Linked DNA regions of Rubrivivax gelatinosus IL144. Each later gene encodes a partner of the first gene's protein in a complex. Links are inferred from orthologs where the notes say so. Each region holds a gene or a part of one and is shown in the gene's direction. Other genes may lie near its edges.

Region 1 (3,224 bases):
ACGCTGGCCGGCGTGCGCCAGATGCTGCGTGCGCTGAAGAAGGGCGAGACCGTCGGCCTGCTGCCCGACCAGGTGCCGCCCGAAGGCCAGGGCGTCTGGGCGCCGTTCTTCGGCAAACCCGCCTACACGATGACGCTGGCCGCGCGCCTGGTGCAGCAGACCGGCGCCGAGATCGCCATCGTCTGGGCCGAGCGTCTGCCCCAGGGCGCCGGCTACGTCGTGCGCGTGATGCCGCTGCCCGAGCCGCTGCCCGAAGGCGGCGGCGACGAAGCCGCCGCGTGTGCCGTCAACCGCTCGATGGAAGCCGTCATCCGTCTCAAGCCCACGCAGTACCTGTGGGGCTATCACCGCTACAAGGCGCCGCGCAGCGGCGCGTCCTCATGACTCTGCTGTCCCGCGCCGTGCTGGCGCTCGTCTGGCTGCTGCACTGGCTGCCGCTCGCGTGGCAGGCCGCGCTCGGGCGCGGCCTGGGCGCGCTGTTCTACCGCCTGGCCGGTTCGCGCCGGCGCATCGCGCTGCGCAACCTGGAGCTGTGTTTCCCCGCCAAGCCGGCGGCCGAACGCGAACGCATCGCGCGCGAGCACTTCGGCTGGCTGGGCCGCAGCCTGATCGAACGCGGCCTGCTCTGGTACGCCAGCCCCGAGCGGCTCAAGCGCCTGATCCACGTCGAAGGCCAGGTCCACCTGGCCGACGAGAGCGAGCGCCCGGTGATGTGGCTGGTGCCGCACTTCCTGGCGCTGGACGTCGCCGGTGCCGCGACGCAGCTCTTCCAGAAGCGCTGGGTGGCCTCGATCTACCAGCGCCAGAGCAATGCCGTGATGGACGCCGCGATGCGCAGCGGCCGGCTGCGGTTCAAGCAAGGCGAGGTGTTCTCGCGCCACGAGAGCGTGCTGCCGCTGATCCGCGCGATCAAACGCGGCGCCGCCTTCTTCAATCTGCCGGACATGGACTTCGGCCGCCGCGACGCCGTCTTCGTGCCGTTCTTCGGCGTGCCGGCGGCGACGCTGATGGCGCCGGCCAAGATGGCCGGTTCGCTGAAGATGATCGTGCAGCCGGTCATCGCCGAGTTCCTGCCCGGCGGCGCCGGCTACCGCGTGCGTTTCCTGCCGCCGCTGGCCGACTGGCCGACCGGCGACGCCGAAGCCGACGCCCGGCGCATGAACGAGTGGATCGAGAGCGAGGTCGTGCGCAACCCGGCGCAGTACCTCTGGGTGCACAAGCGTTTCAAGACCCGCCCGGTCGGCGAGCCCAAGCTGTACCCGAAGCGATAATCCGGCGATGCGACTGCGCTTCACCAAGATGCACGGCGCCGGCAACGACTTCGTCGTGCTCGACGCCACCGGCGCGCCGCTGGCGCTGTCGCGCGAGCAGATCCGCCGGCTGGGCGACCGGCGCTTGGGCGTCGGCGCCGACCAGATCCTCGTCATCGAGCGCAGCACGACGCCGGGCGTCGACTTCCGCTACCGCATCTTCAACAACACCGGCGACGAGGTCGAGCAGTGCGGCAACGGCTCGCGCTGCTTCGTGCGCTACGTCGTCGACCACGGGCTGACCGACAAGACGACGATCCGCGTCGAGACCGTCAACAACTTGCTGGAACTGTCGCTGGCCGCCGACGGCCGCGTGCGTGTCGACATGAACCGCCCGGTGTTCGACCTGGCGCGTGTGCCCTTCGACGCCGGCGGGCTGACGCCGCGCCTCGTCAACGGCGTCGAGCTCTGGCCGCTGGCCGACGCCGGCGTCGAGGTCGCGGTGCTGTCGATGGGCAACCCGCATGCGGTGATGCGCGTGGACGACGTCGACACCGCGCCGGTGGCCACGGTCGGCCCGCTCGTCGAAAGCCATGCGCGCTTCCCGCGCCGCGTCAACGCCGGCTTCCTGCAGGTGCTGTCGCGCGCCGAGGTGCGGCTGCGCGTCTACGAACGCGACGCCGGCGAGACGCTGGCCTGCGGCACCGGCGCCTGCGCCGCGGTCGTCGCCGGCATCCGCCTGGGCTGGCTGGACCGGCGCGTCGAGGTGCACGCGCGCGGTGGCGACCTGCTGATCGAGTGGCCCGACGACAGCGCCTCGGTGCTGATGACGGGCCCTGCCGTGACCGTCTTCGAAGGAGAAATCGAGCTGTGAACCTCCAGGGCATCACCGAAAACGACATCGCCGAGTACCTGGCCAACACGCCCGGCTTCTTCGAGCGCCACGCCGAACTGCTGTCCAGCGTGCAGCTCACCAGCCCGCACGGCCAACGCGCCGTCTCGCTGCAGGAGCGGCAGATGGAAATGCTGCGCGACCGCATCAAGGGCCTCGAGATGCGCATCGTCGAGATGATCCGGCACAGCCAGGAGAACGTCGGCATCGCCGAACGCCTGCACCGCTGGACGCGTGCGCTGCTCGTCACCGCCGACGCCGCCGCGCTGCCCGAGGTGCTGGTCGACGAGCTGCAGCACCAGTTCATGATCCCGCAAGCCGCCCTGCGGCTGTGGAACGTCGCCCCGGCGCACGAAGGCCAGCGTTTCAGCGCGCCGGTCAGCGACGACGTGAAGAGCTTCACCGACAGCCTGTCGCAGCCGTATTGCGGCGTGAACGCCGGCTTCGAGTCGGTCGGCTGGCTGCCCGAGCCGAGCGCCATCGCCTCGCTGGCGCTGATCCCGCTGCGCAACGCGGCCGGCAGCTTCGGCCTGCTGATCCTGGGCTCGCCCGACCCGACGCGCTACAGCGCCGACATGGGCACCGAGTTCCTGGTGCGCATCGGCGACACCGCGGGAGCGGCTCTTTCTCGTCTGACGGCCTGAGCCCGACGATGGACGCCACGCTGCCCGACGACGTGCAGCGCTGGCTGGACCACCTGGGCGTCGAGCGCCGGCTGGCGCCGCGCACGCTGACGCTGTACCGCGACGCGCTGCAGCGCCTGGCCGCCAGCGCCCAGGCCGACGGCGTCGCGCTGCGCTCTGCCCAGCCGCACCACCTGCGGCGCTGGATGGGCACGCTGCGCACCGCGGGCCTCGCGCCGCGCAGCATCGCGCTGGTGCTGTCGGCCTGGCGCGGGCTGTACCGCTGGTGGGGCCGCGAAGGCCTGGTGCCGGCGAATCCGGTCGACGGGCTGAAGGCGCCCAAGGCCGCCAAGCCGCTGCCCAAGGCGCTGCCGGTCGACCAGGCCGTCGCGCTGGCCGAACACGAGAACGAAGACGGCGACGCCCGCCTGGCGGCGCGCGACCACGCGATCGTCGAGC
Region 2 (3,224 bases), 4.0 Mb from region 1 along the record:
GGGCCCAGGTAGCCCGGCTTGCAGCCGAAGTGGTCTTCGATCTCGGCGACGGTGGCGAAGCGGAAGCCGCCCTTCAGGCCCGGCAGCTTGCCCGCCTTGACCTCGTTGAGCGCGTGGTCGCCGCGCACCAGCAGCAGCCAGACGGTCGTCTTGACGATGTCGCCGGCTTCGTTCTTCTCGTCGGTGGCCAGCACCAGCGACTTGACGGTGCTCGCCAGCGGAATGCCCAGCAGCGCCGCGACGTCCTCGCAGGTGCTCTTGCCCGGCGTCGGCGTCTTGGCCATCGCCTGCGCCGGCGCCGCGCGCTCGGCGATCAGCGACAGCGCTTCGGCGAGTTCGATGTTGGCGGCGTAGTCGCTGGTCGGGCAGTAGACGATCGCGTCCTCGCCGGTGTCGGCGATGACCTGGAACTCGTGCGAGGCGTCGCCGCCGATCGCGCCGGTGTCGGCCGCCACCGCGCGGTAGGTCAGGCCGAAGCGGTCGAAGATCGCGCAGTAGGCGCGGTACATCGTGTCGTAGCTCTTCAGCGCCGAGGCCTTGTCGCGGTCGAAGGAGTAGGCGTCCTTCATCGTGAACTCGCGGCCGCGCATGACGCCGAAGCGCGGGCGGCGCTCGTCGCGGAACTTGGTCTGCACGTGATAGAAGGTGCGCGGCAGCTGCTTGTAGCTGCGCAGCTCCTGGCGCGCGATGTCGGTGATGACCTCTTCGCTCGTCGGCTGGATGACGAAGTCGCGGTCGTGGCGGTCCTTCACGCGCAGCAGTTCGGGGCCGTAGGCCTGGAAGCGGCCGGTCTCCATCCAGAGCTCGGCCGGCTGCACCACCGGCATCAGCAACTCGACGGCGCCGGCGCGGTTCATCTCCTCGCGGATGATGGCCTCGACCTTGCGGATGACCCGCAAGCCCATCGGCATGTAGTTGTAGATGCCGGCGCCGAGGCGCTTGATCATCCCGGCACGCATCATCAGCTTGTGGCTGACGATTTCCGCGTCGGCGGGAGCTTCCTTGAGGGTGGAGATGAAGGTCTGGGAGGCTTTCATGGGCGCGGTGCGGGCCGTGCGGGACGGCTGCAGCCCGCGTGCGGGAAACCGAGAGCCTTTGTGCCGCACCTGCCCGGTGCAATAATGATCTGAGTCACAGATTCGGGGTCCGATTATGCTCGACCGGGAGGGCTTCCGGCCCAACGTCGGCATCGTGCTGCTGAATGCGAAGAACCAGGTGTTCTGGGGCAAGCGGCTTCGCACCCATTCCTGGCAGTTTCCGCAGGGCGGCATCAAGCACGGGGAGTCGCCCGAGCAGGCGATGTTCCGTGAGTTGCACGAAGAGGTGGGCCTCAGGCCGGAGCATGTGCAGATCATGGGCCGCACGCGCGACTGGCTGCGCTACGAGGTGCCCGAGCACTACATCCGCCGCGACGCGCGCGGCCACTACCGCGGCCAGAAGCAGATCTGGTTCCTGCTGCGTCTGGTCGGGCGCGACTGCGACATGAACCTGCGCGCCACCGACCACCCGGAGTTCGACGCCTGGCGCTGGAACGACTACTGGGTGCCGCTGGACGTCGTCATCGAGTTCAAGCGCGGCGTCTACGAACTGGCGCTGACCGAGCTCGCGCGCTACCTGCCGCGCCAGAACACGCACAACCGCTATCTGCGTGCCGGCCTGCGCACGCACCGCCAGGACGACGACGGCGCGCTCGCGCCGGTCGTGCCCGCACCCGCGCCGTCGCGCTGAAAGCGCCTCAGACCAGGACCAGGTTGGTCCGGTGGATCATCTCGGGCTCGTGGGCGTAGCCCAGCAGCGATTCGATCTGCGAGGACGCATGGCGCGAGATCAGCCGCGCCTCGGCCGACGAGTAGTTGGCCAGGCCGCGCGCGATCACCTCGCCGCCAGGCGCCAGCACCGCGATGACGTCGCCACGCGCGAACTCGCCCTGCACCTCGACGACGCCGATCGGCAGCAGGCTCTTGCCGTCCTCGCGCAGCTTGAGCGCCGCGCCGGCGTCGACGACGACCGCGCCGCGCAGCTGCAGGTGGTCGATCATCCACTGCTTGCGTGCCGCGAACTTGGGCGTGCCGGCGACCAGCGCGCTGCCGATCGCCTCGCCGCGCGCCAGGCGCAGCAGCACATCGGGCTCGCGGCCCCAGGCGATGACGGTGGAGGCACCGCTGCCGGCCGCCCGTTTGGCGGCCAGCACCTTGGTGATCATGCCGCCGCGGCCGATGCTCGAACCGGCGCCGCCGGCCATCTGCTCCAGCGCCGGATCGCCGGCGGTGGCGACGTCGATGAAGCGCGCCTCGGGATCCTTGCGCGGGTCGGCCGAGTACAGCCCGCGCTGGTCGGTCAGGATGACCAGCGCATCGGCTTCGATCAGGTTGGCGACCAGCGCGCCCAGCGTGTCGTTGTCGCCGAACTTGATTTCGTCGGTGACGACGGTGTCGTTCTCGTTGATCACCGGCACGACGCCCAGCGCGAGCAGCGTCAGCAGCGTCGAGCGCGCGTTGAGGTAGCGCTCGCGGTCGGCCAGGTCGGCGTGCGTCAGCAGCACCTGGGCGCTGCGCAGGCCCTGCTCCGACAGCCGCGTCTCGTACATCTGGGCCAGGCCCATCTGGCCGACGGCGGCCGCGGCCTGCAGTTCGTTGAGCTCCTTGGGACGCGTCGTCCAGCCCAGGCGCTTCATGCCCTCGGCGATCGCGCCGCTGGAGACCATCACGACCTCGCGGCCGTCGCGCGCCAGTGCCGCGAGCTGCCGCGACCAGTTGCCGATCGCCTCGGCGTCGACGCCTCGGCCTTCGTTGGTGACGAGGCTGGAGCCGACCTTGACGACGATGCGGCGGGCGGACGCGAGGACGGTGCTCATTCGGCTGGCGGGTTGTCGAAGCGCGGGTCGGGCAGCGGGGCTTCCTGCTGGTAGCTGGCGACGTGTTTCCAGATGCCCTCGACCAGCGGCTCCAGACCCTCGCGCGCCAGCGCCGAGATCACGTAGACCGGGCCCTTGTAGCGCAGCCGCTTGACGAAGTCCTTGACGCGCGCCTCGCGCTCCTCGGCCGGCAGCATGTCGACCTTGTTGAGCACCAGCCAGCGCGGCTTGGCGTGCAGCTCGGGGTCGTACTTCTTCAGCTCGGCGACGATGGCCTTGGCCTGCTGCACCGGGTCGACACCTTCGTCGAAAGGCGCGATGTCGACGATGTGCAGCAAGAGCCGCGTGCGCTGCAGGTGGCGCAGGAAGC

What was found.
Region 2: the proteins of dapF (region 1) and RGE_RS20725 are in contact, whole or in part, in a solved structure (PDB 5YGU), measured with the Escherichia coli proteins. The link is inferred for Rubrivivax gelatinosus IL144 from one-to-one orthologs.

The regions. Positions count from the first base shown.
Region 1 is NC_017075.1:538,968-542,191, forward strand. Bases 287-3,201 are described here. They hold dapF (diaminopimelate epimerase), read left to right. Parts: upstream 287-1,278; coding sequence 1,279-2,124; downstream 2,125-3,201. Other genes in these bases: RGE_RS02520 (lysophospholipid acyltransferase family protein), read left to right, coding at 287-384; RGE_RS02525 (lysophospholipid acyltransferase family protein), read left to right, coding at 381-1,271; RGE_RS02535 (DUF484 family protein), read left to right, coding at 2,121-2,786; RGE_RS02540 (tyrosine recombinase XerC), read left to right, coding at 2,795-3,201. Outside these bases: more of RGE_RS02520, read left to right, coding at 1-286; more of RGE_RS02540, read left to right, coding at 3,202-3,224. UniProt on the Escherichia coli protein: Involved in the succinylase branch of the L-lysine biosynthesis and in the biosynthesis of the pentapeptide incorporated in the peptidoglycan moiety. Catalyzes the stereoinversion of LL-2,6-diaminopimelate (L,L-DAP) to meso-diaminopimelate (meso-DAP).
Region 2 is NC_017075.1:4,558,952-4,562,175, forward strand. What follows is about bases 26-2,940. They hold RGE_RS20725 (RNA pyrophosphohydrolase), read left to right. Parts: upstream 26-1,152; coding sequence 1,153-1,728; downstream 1,729-2,940. Other genes in these bases: RGE_RS20720 (proline--tRNA ligase), read right to left, coding at 26-1,037; proB (glutamate 5-kinase), read right to left, coding at 1,736-2,854; cgtA (Obg family GTPase CgtA), read right to left, coding at 2,851-2,940. Outside these bases: more of RGE_RS20720, read right to left, coding at 1-25; more of cgtA, read right to left, coding at 2,941-3,224. UniProt on the Escherichia coli protein: Master regulator of 5'-end-dependent mRNA decay.